DNA from 4 places in the Lelliottia sp. JS-SCA-14 genome. Region 2 is predicted to be linked to each of the others. Evidence: predicted binding sites of a transcription regulator. Region 2 holds the regulator's gene; each other region holds the start of a gene.
What was found. Region 2 encodes CRP, which controls carbon source genes, mostly activating them, when cyclic AMP is high. Its sites were predicted from a motif close to ATGTGANNNNNNTCACAT; they were not measured.
Positions count from the first base shown of each region.

Region 1: the regulator CRP is predicted to act here: its motif matches at 2,666-2,683, upstream of ldtB (L,D-transpeptidase).
Region 3: the regulator CRP is predicted to act here: its motif matches at 1,821-1,838, upstream of U9O48_RS18640 (2-hydroxycarboxylate transporter family protein).
Region 4: the regulator CRP is predicted to act here: its motif matches at 2,433-2,450, upstream of ompW (outer membrane protein OmpW).

Region 1 is NZ_CP141606.1:1,605,757-1,610,662, forward strand. It holds gene U9O48_RS07560 (PTS sugar transporter subunit IIC) at 1-865, shown strand, start outside; gene U9O48_RS07565 (GntR family transcriptional regulator) at 881-1,597, shown strand; gene ldtB (L,D-transpeptidase) at 1,646-2,566, opposite strand; gene U9O48_RS07575 (ABC-F family ATPase) at 2,790-4,385, shown strand; gene U9O48_RS07580 (glycoside hydrolase family 31 protein) at 4,522-4,906, opposite strand, start outside.
Region 2 is NZ_CP141606.1:4,442,160-4,447,065, forward strand. It holds gene U9O48_RS20830 (phosphoribulokinase) at 1-832, shown strand, start outside; gene U9O48_RS20835 (OsmC family protein) at 919-1,323, opposite strand; gene crp (cAMP-activated global transcriptional regulator CRP) at 1,630-2,262, shown strand; gene U9O48_RS20845 (YccS/YhfK family putative transporter) at 2,321-4,408, shown strand; gene argD (bifunctional acetylornithine/succinyldiaminopimelate transaminase) at 4,442-4,906, opposite strand, start outside.
Region 3 is NZ_CP141606.1:3,997,558-4,002,463, reverse strand. It holds gene U9O48_RS18650 (response regulator) at 1-117, opposite strand, end outside; gene U9O48_RS18645 (sensor histidine kinase) at 107-1,744, opposite strand; gene U9O48_RS18640 (2-hydroxycarboxylate transporter family protein) at 2,090-3,451, shown strand; gene U9O48_RS18635 (fumarylacetoacetate hydrolase family protein) at 3,469-4,332, shown strand; gene citC ([citrate (pro-3S)-lyase] ligase) at 4,346-4,906, shown strand, end outside.
Region 4 is NZ_CP141606.1:2,662,263-2,667,168, forward strand. It holds gene yedE (selenium metabolism membrane protein YedE/FdhT) at 1-1,002, shown strand, start outside; gene yedF (sulfurtransferase-like selenium metabolism protein YedF) at 999-1,232, shown strand; gene U9O48_RS12480 (PTS cellobiose transporter subunit IIB) at 1,374-1,688, shown strand; gene ompW (outer membrane protein OmpW) at 1,740-2,375, opposite strand; partial or broken gene U9O48_RS23360 (YkgJ family cysteine cluster protein) at 2,550-2,636, shown strand; gene U9O48_RS12490 (YciC family protein) at 2,662-3,405, shown strand; gene U9O48_RS12495 (septation protein A) at 3,437-3,976, shown strand; gene yciA (acyl-CoA thioester hydrolase YciA) at 4,096-4,494, shown strand; gene tonB (TonB system transport protein TonB) at 4,524-4,906, opposite strand, start outside.

The DNA.
Region 1 (4,906 bases), 2.1 Mb from region 2:
TGCCGGGGTGCTGATCGGCCTGATTTCCACGGAAGTGTTTATCGCCATTTCGCGCCTCAAAGCATTGCACATTTCGCTCGGTGAGAACGTCCCGCCTGCGGTGAGTAAATCCTTTACGGCGCTGATCCCGACCATAATCACGCTTTCGCTCTTCGCCATCGTGGCGGCGCTGCTGGCGAACGTGCTGCACACGGATCTGATCCACCTGATCACCCATTTCATCCAGCAGCCGCTCCGACTGATTAACACCAGTCTGCCCGGCACCATTTTTATCTACAGCTTCGGGAATTTCCTGTTTACGCTCGGTATTCACCAGTCGGTGGTGAACAGTGTGATTCTGGAACCTTTCCTGTTAATCAACACCAATGAGAACATGCTGGCCTTCGCCAACGGTCAGCCGATCCCGCATATCATCAACAATATTTTTGTCCCGACCTTCGGGATGATTGGCGGGACGGGCAGCACCATTTCGCTGCTGATTGCCATCTTTATTTTCTCGCGTCAGAAATCGGCCAAACAGGTGGCGCGCCTGTCGCTGGCGCCGGGACTGTTTAACATCAACGAGCCGGTGATTTTCGGCCTGCCGATTGTCTTTAACCTGCCGCTGATGATCCCGTTTGTGTTACTTCCGGCGATCGGGATTTACTTCGCCTGGCTCTGTACCACGCTCGGGCTGATGTCGCGCTGCGTGGTGATGATCCCATGGACCACGCCGCCGATACTCAGCGCCTGGCTGGCGACGGCGGGGGACTGGCGGGCGGTGGTGGTTCAGTTGGCAATCATCGTATTTGGTGTATTCTTCTACCTGCCTTTCCTCAAGATTGCTGAGAGGGTGGCGTTGAAAAACAGTGTGATAGCGGATTAATCAAAAGGAAAAGGCATGGCGGCGAAGTACATCACCATCGCGCGGGAAATTAAGAAACGCATTATCAGCCAGCAGTATGCCGCCAATGAACCGCTGCCAGACCAGTTTGCGCTGGCGGCGGAGTTCAGCACCAGCCGGATGACCATCCAGCAGGCGATGCGCCAGCTGATCGTCGAAGGGCTGGTCTACACGCGTCAGGGGCAGGGGACCTTTATCCGTAAGAACTTCCTGCAGCTCTCCCAGTGGGATCTCTCCGGCAGCGACTACTTCGGTGCGACCAAAACCTGGGAACATCTCGGGACGGTGAGCAGCAAAGTCGTTCATTTCGAGCTGCGCTTCCCGAATGAGAAAGAGCAGTCGTCCCTGATGATTAATGCCGATACGCCGATCTATGATTTTATCCGCCTGCGTTCCCTCAACGGCGAGCCGATGTCGCTCGATTCCACGGTCATGCCGCTGAATCTGGTGCCGGGCTTGAACAAAACCCATCTCGAAAGCTCGGTGTTCCAGTATGTTCAGGAGACGCTGGGGCTGAAAATCATGGGGTCGTATCGCGTGGTGCGGGCGCTAAAACCTAACGCACTGGATATGCAGCATCTGGTCTGCGAACAAACCGACCCGGTGCTGGAGGTGGAGCAGGTGATCTATCTTGAGGATGGCACGCCACTGGAGTACGCGCACTGCCACTACCGCTACGACCACGGCGGCATCGTTATCGTGAATAACGGGTAATAAAAAAGCGGGCTGATGAGCCCGCTTTTTTGTTTGCGACAACTTAAATCAATTCAAACGTACCGGCATACCGGAACGGTTCTGCACTGCCTGATCTACAACGGTCGATTCAACATCGGCCTGGCCGGTGACCGCCTGAATGTTGCTCTTCAGGGTGATCGGCACGATCTCGTTGTTGTTGATCTGGTCTTCGCTGGTGGACAGCGGGTTATGAACTTCGATGTAGCGGCTGCCATCTGGCTCGGAGGTCGCTTTGACCGGCTCATTGATGAACTGGACGCGGGTACCGACCGGCACGTTCTCGAACAGGAACTTGATATCGTCGTTACGCAGACGCACACAGCCGTGGCTCACGCGCAGGCCGATACCGAAGTTGGCGTTGGTCCCGTGGATCGCATACAGACGACCGATGTACAGCGCGTACAGACCCATAGGGTTGTCCGGACCGGCTGGCACAACGGCTGGCAGCGGTTCACCGGCAGCGATGTACTCGGCGTGCATTTTGGCGGTTGGCGTCCAGGTTGGACCCGCTTTCTTACGCTCTACTTTGGTGGTCCAGTTCAGCGGGGTGTCTTTACCCAACTGACCGATACCAATCGGCAGAACGATGACGGTGTTGGTGCCTTTCGGGTAGTAATACAGACGCATTTCGGCGCTGTTGATCACGATACCTTCATGGACAGTGTCCGGCAGGATCAGCTGCTGAGGAATGTTCAGCACGGTCCCGGCTTTTGGCAGATACGGGTCAACGCCCGGGTTCGCTTCCAGCATGTTGGACAGGCCCAACTGGTATTCAGCGGCGTAATATTCCAGCGGCTGGGAGTTGCCTTCCGGAACAATAACCACCTGGTTTTGACCCACCAGACGGCTACCGTCTGTCGGCAGCGGATAAGTCACCGCAGAAGCGGTATTGCAAAAACCTACTACGGCTAACGCCGCCGCAAAAAGCGTTGATAATTTCATATTCATGTTATGCGAGGTATCTTTGCCACTCTGGCGATTAGTTGATGAGTCTGAATCATTGATGGGAGCGCATTATATGTGCATTCCCTCGCGCATGGAATTCAGATGTGTACGAAATCACATTTTTTTCGATTTTGTTAAAGTTTAGTGGTTCGTTGCAACACGGGATCTCATTTCGGAATTGTGGCATAATGCCGTGTTTATCACACTTTTTCGCAGGAATCTCCCCGTGTTAGTTACCAGCAACGTCACTATGCAGTTTGGCAGTAAGCCGCTGTTCGAAAACATTTCCGTCAAATTTGGCGGCGGCAACCGTTACGGCCTGATTGGTGCCAACGGTAGCGGAAAATCCACCTTTATGAAGATTCTCGGCGGCGATTTAGAGCCGACGCTCGGCAACGTGTCGCTCGATCCGAATGAGCGCCTCGGTAAGCTGCGTCAGGATCAGTTCGCCTTCGAAGAGTTTACCGTGCTCGACACCGTGATCATGGGACACGGGGAACTGTGGGAAGTGAAGCAAGAGCGTGACCGCATTTACGCGCTGGCTGAAATGAGCGAAGAGGACGGCTATAAAGTGGCTGACCTCGAAGTGCTGTACGGCGAAATGGACGGCTACTCTGCCGAATCCCGTGCCGGTGAGCTGCTGCTCGGCGTCGGTATTCCTGTTGAACAACACTACGGCCTGATGAGCGAAGTCGCGCCAGGCTGGAAGCTGCGTGTCCTTCTGGCGCAGGCCCTGTTCTCCAACCCGGACATTCTGCTGCTCGATGAACCGACGAACAACCTGGACATCGACACCATCCGCTGGCTGGAGCAGACCCTGAACGATCGCGACAGCACCATGATCATCATTTCGCACGACCGTCACTTCCTGAATATGGTCTGCACCCACATGGCCGATCTGGACTACGGCGAGCTGCGCGTTTATCCGGGCAACTACGACGAATACATGACCGCGGCCACTCAGGCGCGCGAACGTCTGCTGGCGGATAACGCCAAGAAAAAAGCGCAGATTGCTGACCTGCAATCCTTCGTTAGCCGCTTTAGCGCCAACGCCTCTAAATCTCGTCAGGCGACGTCTCGTGCCCGTCAGATTGATAAAATTAAGCTGGATGAAGTCAAAGCGTCCAGCCGTCAGAACCCGTTCATCCGCTTCGAGCAGGACAAGAAACTGTTCCGTAACGCGCTGGAAGTGGAAGCGCTGGCGAAAGGGTTTGATAACGGCCCGCTGTTCAAAAAATTCAACCTGCTGCTGGAAGTGGGCGAGAAGATTGCGGTACTGGGCGCGAACGGCGTGGGTAAATCAACCCTGCTGAAAACCCTGGTCGGCGAACTTCAGCCTGACCACGGTACCGTGAAGTGGTCTGAAAACGCCCAGCTCGGTTACTACGCGCAGGACCACGAATACGAGTTCGAAAACGATCTGACCGTCTTCGACTGGATGAGCCAGTGGAAGCAGGAAGGCGATGACGAGCAGGCCGTGCGCGGCATTCTGGGCCGTCTGCTGTTCAGCCAGGACGACATCAAGAAGCCAGCCAAAGTGCTGTCCGGTGGTGAAAAGGGCCGCATGCTGTTCGGTAAGCTGATGATGGAAAAACCAAACATCCTGATCATGGACGAACCGACCAACCACCTGGATATGGAATCGATCGAATCCCTGAACATGGCGCTGGAGATGTATCAGGGCACCCTGATCTTCGTCTCTCACGACCGTGAGTTTGTGAGCTCCCTGGCGACCCGCGTGATTGAGATTACGCCGGAGCGCATCGTGGACTTCACCGGGAATTACGAAGATTATCTGCGTAGCAAAGGTATTGACGGCTGATGTAAAAACGCCGGGTGGCGCTGACGCTTACCCGGCCTACAAGGTCAATGCAAAACGGCAACCCAAGGGTTGCCGTTTTTAATGGTTCTGAACCTGTAGGCCGGGTAAGGCGAAGCCGCCACCCGGCAATCAACGACTACAAAGCCCACTCACTCTGCTCGATACCGTTCACCAGCAACTTACGCTTCTCACCCACCGGCAACGACACCTTCAACGCTTTCCACGCCGGGCGATAATCCCCGCGCGTCGTCACGTTCAGATTGATTGTCGACCCTTCGCACACCATCTCCCACTCCAGCCACAGGGCATTGCCTTTCTGATAACCCCAGCTCTCGCCGTCGTCCTCAAACAGCATGCCTGACGTTGTCCCCACCCCTTTCACCGGGAACAGCTGTAGCTCGCGCGTATCATCTTTCGCGGCACTCACATGGGTAATGCGTTCGCTGAGCGGCAGACCCGCACCGGCGCGTACCAGCAGCGGCAGTTTTTCCAGCGGTGCGTCGCGGACGATCCACTGCCCG
Region 2 (4,906 bases):
GAGTGGTGCGGGAACCACCACCACCAGCCTCGCTTTTCGCAAGATCTTCGCGCAGCTCAACCTGCGCGCGGCCGAGGTGGAGGGCGATAGCTTTCATCGCTTCACCCGTCCTGAAATGGACATGGCTATCCGCAAGGCCCGCGATTTAGGCAAGCACATCAGTTACTTCGGGCCAGACGCCAACGACTTTGGCCTGCTGGAACAAACCTTTCAGGACTACGGCCACACGGGCAAAGGCCAGTCGCGCAAATACCTGCACACCTACGATGAAGCGGTACCCTGGAATCAGGTGCCAGGCACATTCACTCCGTGGCAGCCCCTGCCGGAGCCGACTGACGTGCTGTTTTACGAAGGATTGCACGGCGGCGTGGTGACGCCGCAGCATGACGTGGCGCGCCACGTGGATCTGCTGGTCGGCGTGGTGCCGATTGTCAATCTGGAGTGGATTCAAAAGCTGACCCGCGACATGAGCGAGCGCGGCCATTCGCGCGAAGCGGTGATGGATTCGGTGGTGCGTTCGATGGAGGATTACATTAACTTCCTGACGCCGCAGTTTTCCCGCACCCACATCAACTTCCAGCGCGTTCCAACAGTCGACACCTCTAACCCGTTTGCAGCGAAAACCATTCCTTCACTGGATGAAAGCTTTGTGGTGATCCATTTCCGTAACCTGGAAGGCATTGATTACCCGTGGCTGCTGGCGATGCTGCAGGGCTCATTCATTTCGCATATCAATACGCTGGTGGTACCGGGCGGGAAGATGGGGCTGGCGATGGAGTTGATCATGATGCCGTTGGTGCAGCGGTTGATGGAAGGCAAGAAGATCGCCTGAGGTTTGTTGCCGGATGGCGCTGCGCTTATCCGGCCTACGTTCATGCTTTTGTAGGCCCGGTAAGCGTAGCGCCACCGGGCTTTGTTTTAAGCGTCAATCACTTCATACGAATGCGTAATCTTCACCGCTTTTTCCAGCATCAGCGCCACAGAGCAGTACTTCTCCGCAGACAGATCCACCGCGCGGGACACGGCGGCATCTTTCAGCTCTTTTCCGGTGACGATAAAATGCAGATTGATATGCGTAAACAGACGCGGCGCTTCTTCGCGACGCTCTGAGGTCAGCTTCACTTCGCAGTCGGTCACATCGTGACGGCCTTTTTGCAGAATCGACACCACGTCAATCGCGCTGCACCCGCCAGCCGCCATCAGCACCACTTCCATCGGGCTTGGCGCTTTATCTCCGGAGTTACCGTCCATCAAAATCTGGTGCCCTGAAGCGGATTCGCCAAGGAACGTTAAACCTTCAACCCATTTCACACGCGCTTGCATTTTTATTAACTCCGAAGTTGCATTTTTATGAACAGATTACGCGTGCGTTACAATTCTCGCAACGGAAGGCGACCTGCATCATGCTGAAGCGAGACACCAGGAGACACGCGGCTAAAGCTATGCTAAAACAGTCTCGATGCTACAGTAATACATTGACGTTACACATGTATGCAGAGGACATCAAACTTTACTGGCTGCGAACAGTGCGACAGCCACTTCCCAGGTACGGGTAAGAATTCGATTGCAACCCCAGAGTCAGGATGCGATTTTGACTCTGAGACAGCTTATAACAGAGGATAACAGCGCATGGTGCTTGGCAAACCGCAAACAGACCCGACTCTCGAATGGTTCTTGTCTCATTGCCACATTCATAAGTACCCATCGAAGAGCACGCTGATTCACCAGGGTGAAAAAGCGGAAACGTTGTATTACATCGTCAAAGGCTCGGTGGCAGTGCTGATCAAAGATGAAGAAGGGAAAGAGATGATCCTTTCTTATCTGAACCAGGGCGATTTCATCGGTGAACTGGGCCTGTTTGAAGAAGGCCAGGAACGTAGCGCCTGGGTGCGTGCGAAAACCGCGTGTGAAGTCGCTGAGATCTCCTACAAGAAATTCCGTCAGCTGATCCAGGTGAACCCGGACATCCTGATGCGCCTTTCTTCGCAGATGGCTCGCCGCCTGCAGGTCACTTCCGAGAAAGTGGGCAACCTCGCTTTCCTGGACGTCACCGGTCGCATCGCGCAGACGCTGCTGAACCTGGCGAAACAACCTGACGCCATGACCCACCCGGACGGTATGCAAATTAAAATTACCCGTCAGGAAATTGGTCAGATCGTGGGCTGTTCTCGCGAAACCGTAGGTCGTATCCTGAAAATGCTGGAAGATCAAAACCTGATCTCCGCTCACGGTAAAACTATCGTGGTCTACGGGACCCGTTAATTCCGCAAAATTCGGCGTGCCATCGCAAGATGTCACGCCGTTTTTGTCTCTGACGACTATGTGGCGCAGGCTGATTTATCACCCGGAAGTTAACTACGCACTACGTCAAACTCTGGTGTTATGTCTTCCCGTGGCCGTTGGTTTGATCCTCGGTCATCTGCAACAGGGGCTGCTGTTCTCTCTCGTCCCCGCCTGCTGCAACATTGCCGGTCTCGATACTCCCCACAAACGCTTTTTCAAACGTCTGATTATCGGCGGCTGCCTGTTTGCCGGATGCAGCCTCGCCGTGCAGCTGCTGCTGGCGCGCGATATCCCGCTGCCGCTCATTCTGACCGTGCTGGCGATGACGCTGGGCGTCACGGCGGAGATCAGCGCGCTTCACGCCCGCCTGCTGCCCGCATCGCTCATTGCCGCCATTTTCACGCTGAGTCTCGCCGGAAATATGCCCGTCTGGGAGCCGCTGCTGATCTATGCCGCCGGCACGCTGTGGTACGGGCTGTTTAACTGGTTCTGGTTCTGGATGTGGCGAGAGCAGCCGCTGCGCGAATCCCTGAGCCTGCTCTACGTCCAGCTCGCCGAATATTGCGAAGCTAAATACACCCTGCTGACGCAGCACACTGACCCCGAAAAGTCCCTGCCACCGCTGCTGTCGCGCCAGCAAAAAGTGGTCGATCTCATCAGCCAGTGTTATCAGCAGCTGCACATGCTGGCGGCCAATAAAAATCATGAATACAAACGCCTGCTGCGCGTCTTCCAGGTCGGGCTGGATCTGCAGGAGCATATCTCCGTCAGCCTGCATCACCCGCAGGAGGTGCAAAAGCTGGTGGAACGCAGCCACGCCGAGGCGGTGATCCGCTGGAATGCCCAGACGGTCGCGACTCGCCTGCGCGTGCTGGCGGACGATATTCTGTATCACCGCTACCCGACGCGCTTTACCATGGATAAGCAGCTGGGAGCGCTGGAGAAAATCGCGCGCCAGCACCCGGATAACCCGGTCGGACAGTTCTGCGCATGGCACTTTAGCCGCATCGCGCGCGTGCTGCGCACCCAGCGTCCGCTCTACTCCCGCGACCTGATGGCCGATAAGCAAAAACGTCTGCCGCTGCTGCCCGCGCTGAAAAGCTATCTGTCGCTGAAATCCTCCGCCCTGCGCAACGCCGCGCGCATCAGCGTCATGCTCAGCGTGGCGAGCCTGATGGGCGTCGCGCTGCACTTACCGAAGCCCTACTGGATCCTCATGACCGTGCTGTTTGTCACCCAGAACGGCTATGGCGCCACGCGAGTGCGCATTCTTCACAGGGCGCTCGGGACTTTTGCCGGGTTAGTGATTGCCGGGGTGACGCTGCACTTCCACGTTCCCGACGGCTACACCCTCGCGGGAATGCTGGTGATTACGCTCGTGGGCTATCTGATCATCCGTAAAAACTATGGCTGGGCGATGGTCGGGTTTACGGTGACGGCGGTATATACCCTGCAACTCCTGACCCTGAACGGCGAGCAGTACATTGTCGCGCGGCTGGTGGATACGCTTATTGGCTGTTTGATCGCCTTCGGCGGCATGGTCTGGCTGTGGCCGCAATGGCAAAGCGGCTTGTTACGCCAGAACGCCCACGATGCGCTCGAAGCCGATCAGCAGGCGATTCGTTTGATACTGAGCGACGACCCGAAAGCCTCGCCGCTGGCCTATCAGCGCATGAAGGTCAACCAGGCGCACAACGCCCTGTTTAACTCGCTAAACCAGGCGATGCAGGAGCCGGGCTTTAACTCGCACTATCTGGCGGATATGAAACTGTGGGTGACGCACAGCCAGTTTATCGTCGAGCATATCAACGCCATGACCACGCTGGCGCGCGAGCACACGATGCTGACGCCGGATCTGGCGCAGCGGTATTTGCAGTCGTGTGAAATTGCGTTGCAGCGCTGTCAGCAGCGTCTGGAGTACGACGCGCCGGGAGAATCGGGGGATTCGAACATTCTGGAAGCGCCAGAGACGCTGACCCATGGGCCGATGAGCACCCTCGAGCAGCATTTGCAGCGGGTATTAGGGCATTTGAACACCATGCACACCATTTCGTCGGTGGCATGGCGTCAGCGTCCGCATCACGGGATTTGGTTGACGCGGATTTTGCGGCGCAAAGAGTCGTGAGTTTTGCCGGGTGGCGGCTTCGCCTTACCCGGCCTACAAAACCTGAACGATCTTCTTCACTGCACTCGCAAAGCGATTCATGCCGTCGTCGATATCCTGGCTCTCCACCACCAGCGACGGCGCAAAGCGCATCACGTCTGGCCCCGCATTGAGCACCATCACCCCTTCGTGCGCGGCGGCGTGGAGGAAATCACGCGCGCGGCCTTTGTACTGCGGTTTCAGCTCCGCGCCAACCAGCAGCCCCATGCCACGAATATCGCTGAACACATCATACTGAGCGTCGATCTGCTGAAGATGCTGCACAAACTGCTCGCGCTTCGCGCTCACACCGTTCAGCACTTCAGGGGTATTGATAATATCAAACGCCGCCCCAGCGATAGCGCACGCCAGGGGGTTGCCGCCGTAGGTGGAGCCATGCGAACCGACGTGGAAGGCCGATGCGATCTCCTGCGTGGTCAACACTGCGCTGACAGGGAAACCGCCGCCAAGCGCTTTGGC
Region 3 (4,906 bases), 440 kb from region 2:
AGAAGAGGCGATCCCCACCAGCCGCAGGCGCGGATGTTTGCTAATCAGTTCCGCGTGAAGTTGTGCCAGTTCGTTCTCATCTTCAACGATCAATACGTCGATATGTTCATGTTGCATAGTCAGTCTCTTCCAGTTCCTGAACGGGGCGCGGCGGAGTTCCCGTGGCGGGAATAAACAGCGAGAAAATCGCGCCCCGAGGCGAGTTATCGGCAACCTCAACGGAGCCGCCAGCCTGGGTGACATAGCTTTCGATCAGGTACAGGCCGATACCGTGATCGCCACGCGTTTTGGTGGTGATGCCGCGCTCAAAGATCCGCTCGCGGATCTCGGGCTTAATGCCGACGCCATGATCTGCCACTTCAATAATCAGCTCCCGATCGTTGAGCTTGATCAGCACTTCCACCGGTTCATGGGGATGCGGTGCGCGCTGGGTGGCTTCGATAGCGTTATCCAGTAAATTCCCAATGATGGAAATCAGTTCCGCTTCGAGCAGCGGAGCAAAAGACTTGTCCATCCGACAGGCGGGATCGAAGTTCAGTTCAACGCCTTTCTCGCGCGCTCGGGCCGCTTTCCCCAGCAGCAGGCCGCACAGCGTCGGCGAGCTAAAGCGCGAGGAGATAAAGTCCAGCAGCTCCTGGGCGTGTTCCGATTGCGCCTGAATAAAGCCAATCGCCTCTTCGTAGCGCCCCATATGCAGCAATCCTGACAGCGTCGTCATACGATTCAACTGCTCGTGGCGCATGATGCGCAGGTTATCGACGTAGCGTTTAACCTGGCTGAGCTGGGCGCTCAGAGAGTCGATCTCGTTGCGATCGCGGAAGGTGATCACCCAGCCTTGCAGGGAGTCCTCGAGCATGATCCGCACGCGGCTTCCGATCACCGTCAGATCGTTAAAGCGGCAGATCTCATCGTGCGTATCTTTCGCCAGCATGGTCTGCGGTGCAAAGAACGGCACCGGAGCGATGACCTGGCTAATCGGCTGCCCGCGCAGTTCCCGTGCGGGTTGCAGCAAACCAAGTAAATTACGCGCCGCCTGGTTGATCACTTCGATCCGGTAGTTATCATCGATAGCGATCACCCCTTCGTAGATCGACTCCATCATCGCTTTTTGCTGTCGTACCAGTAAGCCAATCTCGCGCGGTTCGAGGGAGAAGATCTGTTTCTTGATACTGCGGGTGAAAAACCACGAGAAGACAAACAGGGCAATCAGCAGCAGCACCGCGGCAATCATAATGTTCACCACTTTGCTGACGGTAATGGTATCGAGATAGCTGGTGAGATACCCGACAGAGACAATCCCTACCACTTCTCCCGCATCGTTGAAAATCGGCGCTTTGCTGCGCAACGAAATCCCCAACCCCCCCTTGCGGATGGTGGTGGTGCTTTTCCCGTGCAGCACCTCCTCGTTATCCCCGCCGACCAGCGTTTTACCGATACGATCTGCAAACGCAGAATGGAACAGGTGCAGACCTTTATTGTCACCAATGACAATAAAGCTGGCATCGCTGCGCACCGCTATTTTGAACATAAATTCACGAATGGCTTTGATATCCTTTTTTTCCACCTCTTTGCGCAAGGTGGGAATAATCGCAATCTCCTCCGCCTGTATTTTGGCGCGCGTGCTCATCTCCTGATAAAGCTGCCTGCCGACGTCGACATAATAATATCCACCCAGTAATGCAAAGAGCACTGAGAAAAAGACGACCAGCGAAATAAAGAGCTTAATCTGAAACGACACTTTCATGACTATCACGCACGGTATCAACAGGGAGTGCCAATATATCATCTTTTTCCCGCTAACCACGGGCTTTGCCTGAAACTTGTGATCATTTCCACAGCGCTGATCGCAAAACAAAAATAGAAAATTCAGGCGTGTCCTAATGCTAATTTAACAATGTTATTTGTTTGTACAATCTGGAAAAGAAACCATAAAAACCACGGCAATAATTACGGCATTAATCACATTAAATAAAAGAAACCATTAAAACCATAGAGGCCATTAAAACTTCGGTTTTAATATGCCTTTCCTCACATTAAGTAAGCCTTTGCGACTCTACGCTTAACGGACAAATAACCAAGAGGCTTAATTATGAGCACTACTGACGATTCTTTCTCTGTTACCCACGACCCGATTGATATTCAGCGGCCGTCGCTCAAAGAGCGCTGGTGGCACATTATGGATACCTGGAAAGTCGGGATCATTCCTTTGCCGCTGTTTGTGTTAGCCGGTGCGTTGATCGCCATTGATTGCCTGGGCGGTAAGCTGCCGAGCGACATCGTGGTGATGGTCGCCACCCTCGCGTTCTTCGGTTTTGCCTGCGGCGAGTTCGGCAAGCGCCTACCGATTGTCGGCAAACTCGGTGCGGCGGCAATTTGCGCCACCTTTATCCCGTCGGCGATGGTCTATTACGGCCTGCTGCCGGACGTGGTGGTCGAGTCCACCACCAAGTTCTACAAATCTACCAACATTCTCTATCTCTACATCTGCTGCATCATTGTCGGCAGCATCATGAGCATGAACCGCACGGTGCTGATTCAGGGCTTCTTGCGCATTTTCTTCCCGATGCTGTGCGGCGAAATCGTCGGCATGATCGTCGGGATGGGCGTCGGCATGGCGCTCGGTCTTGAGCCGTTCCAGATCTTCTTCTTTATTATTCTGCCGATCATGGCGGGCGGGGTAGGCGAAGGGGCGATTCCGCTCTCCATCGGCTATGCCACGCTGCTGCACATGGATCAGGGCGTGGCCCTCGGTCGCGTTCTGCCGATGGTGATGCTGGGTGGCTTAACCGCCATTATTATCTCCGGCTGCCTGAACCAGCTGGGCAAACGCTATCCGCACCTGACCGGCGAAGGTCAGCTGATGCCAAACCGCGCTAATGCCGACGCCAGCGTGTCACAACCGGCCTTCTCCGGCAAAGCGGACGTGACCACCATTGCCTCCGGCGCACTGCTGGCGGTGCTGCTCTACATGCTGGGGATGCTCGGTCACAAGCTGATTGGCCTGCCTGCTCCGGTTGGCATGCTGTTTGTGGCGGTGCTGGTGAAGCTCTGCAACGGCGCGTCTCCACGCCTGCTGGAAGGTTCTCAGGTGGTGTACAAATTCTTCCAGACCTCCGTGACCTACCCAATTCTGTTTGCCGTTGGCGTGGCGATCACCCCATGGCAGGAACTGGTCAATGCCTTCACCGTCAGCAATCTGCTGGTGATTGTCAGCACCGTCTCCGCGCTGGTGGCGACCGGGTTCTTCGTCGGTAAAAAGATTGGTATGCACCCGATTGATGTCGCCATCGTCTCCTGCTGTCAGAGCGGGCAGGGCGGTACTGGCGACGTGGCGATTTTGACCGCAGGCAACCGTATGAGCCTGATGCCGTTCGCCCAAATTGCTACCCGAATTGGCGGCGCGATTAACGTCTCCGTCTCGCTGCTGGTTCTGGGCAACTTCCTCGTCTAAGTCTTCAGGAAAGAATAATGAAACTCGCAAGTTTTCTGTATCAGGGTAAACGCAGCTACGGCATCGTGCAGGCCGACGGAGTGGTGGATTTAGGTCGCCGTCTGGGCGATCGCTACAGCGACCTCAAAGCGCTATTGCAGGGTAACGGCCTGGCGGATGCCACGCGTTATCTCAGCGACGCCGTGGATATTCCGATGAGCGCCATCACCTTTTTGCCGGTGATTGAGCAGCCGGAAAAAATCCTCTGCGTGGGCATGAACTACGCCGACAAACGCAAAGAGTTTGACCAGCACAACCCGGCCCCGACGCTGTTCGTTCGCTTTGCGGATTCACAGACCGGGCACAATTCGCCGGTGCTCAAACCGCGCCACTCCTGTGAATTTGACTACGAAGGCGAGCTGGCGGTGATCATCGGTAAAGGCGGCGAGAACATCCGCCGTGAAGACGCCCTGCGCCACGTCGGCGGCTACAGCTGCTACATGGACGGTTCCGCCCGCGACTGGCAGCACACCTGGTTCACCGCCGGAAAAAACTGGCGGCAGACCGGCGCGTTCGGCCCGTGGATGGCCACCGCCGATGAGATACCGGACCCGCACAGTCTGGCGATCCGCACCTGGCTCAATGGCCGCATGGTGCAGGAAGACAACACCAGCAGCATGATCCACAAGGTCGCGGAGCTGATCGAATACATCAGTACCTTTACCCGCCTCAGCCCAGGCGACGTGATCATCACCGGATCGCCGGGCGGCGTGGGTAAGAAACGCAACCCGCCACTGTTTATGAAAGAGGGCGATCGTATTGAGGTGGAGATCGAAAATATCGGTCATCTGAGCAATGTGATCATGGAAGCACCCGCGCAAACCCTGGCGGCAGCGCACTGATTAAGGCGGCAGCATGCACTCGCAACTCCCTATCGACTTTCGCCATACGATTGTCGCGCAACACCCGGAACGCTTAAGCCAGATTCGCTATCTGCTGGCGGACAGCGGCCTGGGGCTGGACAACGACATCACGCTGTTTGTGGAGGCCTGGTCCGGCACGCAGTTAGTGGGATGCGCAGGGCTCGCTGCCAATGTCATCAAGTGCGTGGCGGTCGATGAAAAGCTAAGGGGCGCGAATCTCAGCGCTCGTCTGCTGGCCGAAGTGGAAAACGCTGCGCTGGCGCGCGGCCATTTTCACCTCTTTCTCTGCACCCGCCCGTGCAACAAAGAGCGCTTCGCCCGCAGCGGTTTCTGGCCGATTGCCCAGAGCGGCAACAACGCGGTGCTGCTGGAAAACACGCCGCAGGGTATCGAGCGTTACTGTCGCTCGCTGCAACGTAGCCGCAAGTGCGGGGAAAAAATCGGCGCGATAGTGATGAACGCCAATCCGTTCACCCTCGGGCATCGACATCTCGTGGAGCAGGCGGCGAACCAGTGCGACTGGCTGCACCTGTTCGTGGTGCGCGAAGATGCG
Region 4 (4,906 bases), 1.8 Mb from region 2:
CTGGACGGCACCCCGCTCACCCGTATCGACGGGATGATGATCATTGGCATGTTCGGGGGCTGTTTCGCTGCCGCGCTGTGGGCCAATAACGTCAAACTGCGTATGCCGCGCAGCCGCATCCGTATTGCGCAGGCGGTTGTCGGCGGGATCATCGCCGGGTTTGGCGCACGTCTGGCGATGGGGTGCAATCTGGCGGCTTTCTTCACGGGGATCCCTCAGTTCTCCCTGCACGCGTGGTTTTTCGCCGTGGCGACGGCGATCGGCTCGTACTTTGGCGCCCGTTTCACGCTCCTGCCTCTCTTCCGTATTCCGGTCAAAATGACCAAAGTCAGCGCCGCCTCTCCCCTAACGCAAAAGCCGGATCAGGCGAAGCGCCGCTTCCGCCTTGGCATGCTGGTCTTTTTCGCGATGATCGCCTGGGCACTCTGTACCGCCATGAATCAGCCGAAGCTGGGGCTGGCGATGCTGTTTGGCGTCGGTTTTGGGCTGTTGATTGAACGCGCGCAAATCTGTTTTACCTCGGCGTTCCGCGATATGTGGATCACCGGTCGCACCATGATGGCAAAAGCGATTATTGCCGGGATGGCGGTTAGCGCCATCGGTATTTTCAGCTATGTGCAGTTGGGCGTGGAGCCGAAGATCATGTGGGCTGGCCCGAACGCCGTGATCGGCGGTTTGCTGTTTGGCTTTGGTATCGTGCTGGCGGGCGGGTGTGAAACCGGCTGGATGTATCGCGCGGTGGAAGGTCAGGTGCATTACTGGTGGGTGGGGCTTGGCAACGTGATTGGTTCCACTATTCTGGCCTACTACTGGGACGATCTCTCCCCGGCGCTCGCCACCAGCTGGGATAAGGTCAATCTGCTAAACACCTTCGGTCCGCTGGGCGGGCTGTTAGTCACCTACGCCCTGCTGCTGATCGCCTTTTTACTGGTTATCGCCCAGGAAAAGCGCTTTTTCCGCCGCACCGCGCGTAAAACTGAAACACAGGAGAATGTGGCATGACTCAAATCGTCCCGGATTACCGCCTCGATATGGTGGGCGAACCTTGCCCTTACCCGGCTATTGCGACGCTCGAAGCCTTGCCTCTGCTGAAAAAAGGGGAAATTCTTGAAGTGGTCAGCGATTGTCCGCAGTCGATTAATAACATTCCGCTGGATGCCAAAAACCACGGTTACACCGTGCTGGATATTCAGCAGGATGGCCCGACCATTCGCTATCTGATTCAGAAGTAACGTCCCTCTGACAACGTTCCCTGGCGGGAGCGTTGTCTCCCTCTCCTTTCTGACGAAAAAACAGCCAACACGGTGCGTTAGCTCTCATTTTATTTTCACGCCTGAGAATACTGTATCCCCAGTTTCTATGAGGATAATCTGATGAAAAAGTTACTGATCTGTTGTCTGTTTGGCAATACCGCCCAGTCGCTTACCAAAAAAATGCAGCATGCAGCCGATGCGCGCGGAATGAAACTGCTGATTAGCGCCGTCGGGCTGGATAATTTCGCCAGCGTCGCACCCGCTTTTGACGCCTTTTTAGTCGCGCCGCATATTCAATACAAGCTTGAAGAGTTAAGGGCTGAGATTGGCGAAGGCAAGCCGATAACGGTTATCGAAAGCTATCCGTTTGCGTCACTGGACGGTGAGAAAGTGCTGGAGTTTGTACTGGAGAATATGCCGGAGCTGGTGGAATAGCGTCGTTATCAGAAAACTGGCCACAAGCGGCGGCCAGTTTTCTGCCGACAATTAGAAGCGATAGCCCGCCGAGAACATAAACACCCACGGGTCCAGGCGTGTATGAACGCTCTGCTGCTCTCCACCCGCCTTGAAGCGCACGTCGGTGTCGATATCCATATACCAGACGGACATGTTCAGCAGCCAGTCGCGGTTGATCAGATAATCCAGCCCGACCTGCCCTGCAGCGCCCCAGGAATCTTTCAGACTGAGATCCGTAAGACCCGCCTCTTTGCCCGTATCGTTAAATTTCTCATCGAAGAAAGTGGTGTAGTTCACACCCGCGCCGATATACGGACGCACTTTGCTGGTGGCATCACCAAAATACCACTGCGCCATCAGGGTTGGCGGGAGCTGGTGAACGGTGGCGATATTCCCCGTCGGCCCGGTGCCCACCTTGTGGCGGAATGGCGTTGCCGCCAGGAGTTCGACCCCGATATTGTCCGTTGCCATATAAGTAAACGTCAGGCCCAGTTGGGTATTGTTGCTGACGTTAAAGCCGCCCAGGCTCCCCAGCACATTGTCAGACCCTTCCGTCGGACGCACCGTTGCCGAACCGGCACGCATAAAGAATTCACCCGCTTCATGCGCATACGCGCCGCCAGAGATACTGCTTAAGATCAGGGCTGCCACTGCTAACTTTTTCATATCCGCTCCATCGTTGTGGTTTTATTGGCGCGGTGAATATACTCATAAATGAGTAACAAGTGATCTAACTCAGATCACACTTGGGCTGGTAATTTAACATTCATTGATCCAGATTAATTTTTGCCGTACGGGGACGAAAGCTTATCCCCGGCGCAGGTCAATTTCGCGAAATGACCATTGCTTTACAAAGATATGCTTTTCCATACAAGTCATGGTGCTGCCACGGCAGAGTTATCCAGGGTACAATTGCCCGCTTATTAATACCTGCAATACTCAAGGAGAGTGCATGTCTATCACGGCGAAGTCCGTCTACCGTGACACGGGGAATTTTTTCCGCAATCAGTTCATTACCTTTTTACTGATCGCCTTGCTATGCGCGTTTATCACGGTGGTGCTTGGCCATGCGTTTTCGCCGAGTGATGATCAAATTGCGACCCTCAGCCAGGGCGATCATCTCGCCGGCAGCGGTGGGTTGTTTGATCTGGTTCAGAACATGACGCCAGAACAGCAGCAGATCTTGCTGCGCGCCTCTGCGGCATCGACCTTCTCCGGGTTGATCGGCAATGCGATTCTGGCAGGTGGTGTATTGCTGATGGTTCAGCTGGTGTCTGCCGGTCATCGCGTTAGCGCCCTGCGCGCCATCGGTGCCAGCGCGCCGGTATTACCGAAGCTGTTTATCCTGATCTTTTTGACCACCATGCTGGTGCAGATCGGCGTGATGCTGGTGGTCGTGCCGGGCGTGCTGCTGGCGATTATCCTTTCGTTCGCCCCGGTGATGCTGGTGCAGGACAAAATGGGGATATTTACAGCGATGCGCAGCAGTGCAAAACTGGCCTGGGCGAATATGCGTCTGGTCGCACCGGCGGTGATCAGCTGGCTGCTGGCCAAAACGCTGCTGCTGCTGTTTGCACCGAACTTTGCGGTATTGACGCCAAACGTCGGCGCGGTGGTCGCGAATACGCTGAGCAACCTGATTTCAGCCGTATTGTTGGTCTATTTGTTCCGCCTGTATATGTTGATTCGCCAGTAGTTTCCCTGAAAGCAGATGATGGAATCGAAGAATGAAGCAGTTTCTTGATTTTTTACCGTTGGTCGTGTTTTTCGCGTTTTATAAGCTCTACGACATTTATGCCGGGACCGCGGCGCTGATCGTCGCGACGGCCGTCGTGCTGATCTACAGCTGGTTCCGCTACCGTAAAGTCGAAAAAATGGCGCTGATCACCTTTGTCCTGGTGGCGGTGTTTGGCGGATTAACCCTGTTCTTCCATAACGATGAGTTTATCAAGTGGAAGGTGACGGTGATCTACGCCCTGTTCGCCGGTGCGCTGCTGGTGAGCCAGTGGGTGATGAATAAGCCGCTGATCCAGCGCATGCTCGGAAAAGAGATTACTCTTCCGCAGCAGGTGTGGTCGCGCCTCAACATCGCCTGGGCGCTGTTCTTTATTCTGTGTGGGCTGGCGAATATCTATATTGCGTTCTGGCTGCCGCAGAACATCTGGGTCAACTTCAAGGTCTTCGGCCTGACGGCATTAACCCTGATTTTCACGCTGCTGAGCGGCGTGTATATCTATCGCCATATGCCGCAAGACGACAAGCACTAAGATTTCAGGCCAGGCAGTTCCTGTCTGGCCTTTCCCTTCTTTTCCCACCGCACATTCCCACCGTAAAGAAATCATAGTAGCATCCCGCCTGTCGTCTTCCGTAACGAGCTTAAGAAACAATGACAACAAAGATTGATGCCCCTCAGGGCGAACTGGTTTTACGCACACTTGCAATGCCCGCCGACACCAATGCGAACGGTGATATTTTTGGCGGCTGGTTAATGGCACAGATGGATATGGGCGGCGCGATCCTCGCCAAAGAGATTGCCCATGGCCGCGTGGTGACGGTCAGAGTCGACGGGATGACGTTTTTGCGTCCGGTCGCGGTGGGAGATGTGGTTTGCTGCTACGCGCGCTGCGTGAAGCGCGGCAACACGTCGATTTCGATCAATATTGAAGTCTGGGTGAAGAAGGTCTCTTCCGAGCCGATTGGACAGCGTTACAAGGCAACCGAGGCGCTGTTTATCTACGTCGCGGTGGACAATCAGGGTAAACCTCGCCCGCTGCCGCAGGTATAAAAAAAGCCTCCATTCGGAGGCTTCGTCATTTATTCTATCTGCGTCCCGCCGTTCAGGCGGAAAACAATGTTTACGATGAGCCCATTGCCCGGTTTGCCCGGTTCGTAGCGCCATTTGCGCATCGCGGCTTTCACATCGCGTTCGAACATGTTCGCTGGTTGCGCCGAAAGCACCTCGACATTATCCACGCGCCCATCCGCCGTCACGTCAAATTTCACACGCACACGACCTTCTATACGCAGCGCCTGCGCACGCGCAGGATATTGCGGCTGATTGCGGCTCACGGCACGCGGGCCTGACGGAGCAGTCACCACCGGCTTCGTCGTGGTCGGTGAACTGTTCATCACCGGTTTTGCCGGGGCGGTATTTTGCGTCGACTGCACCGCGCGCGGTTCGACCGGGCGCTCTTCAC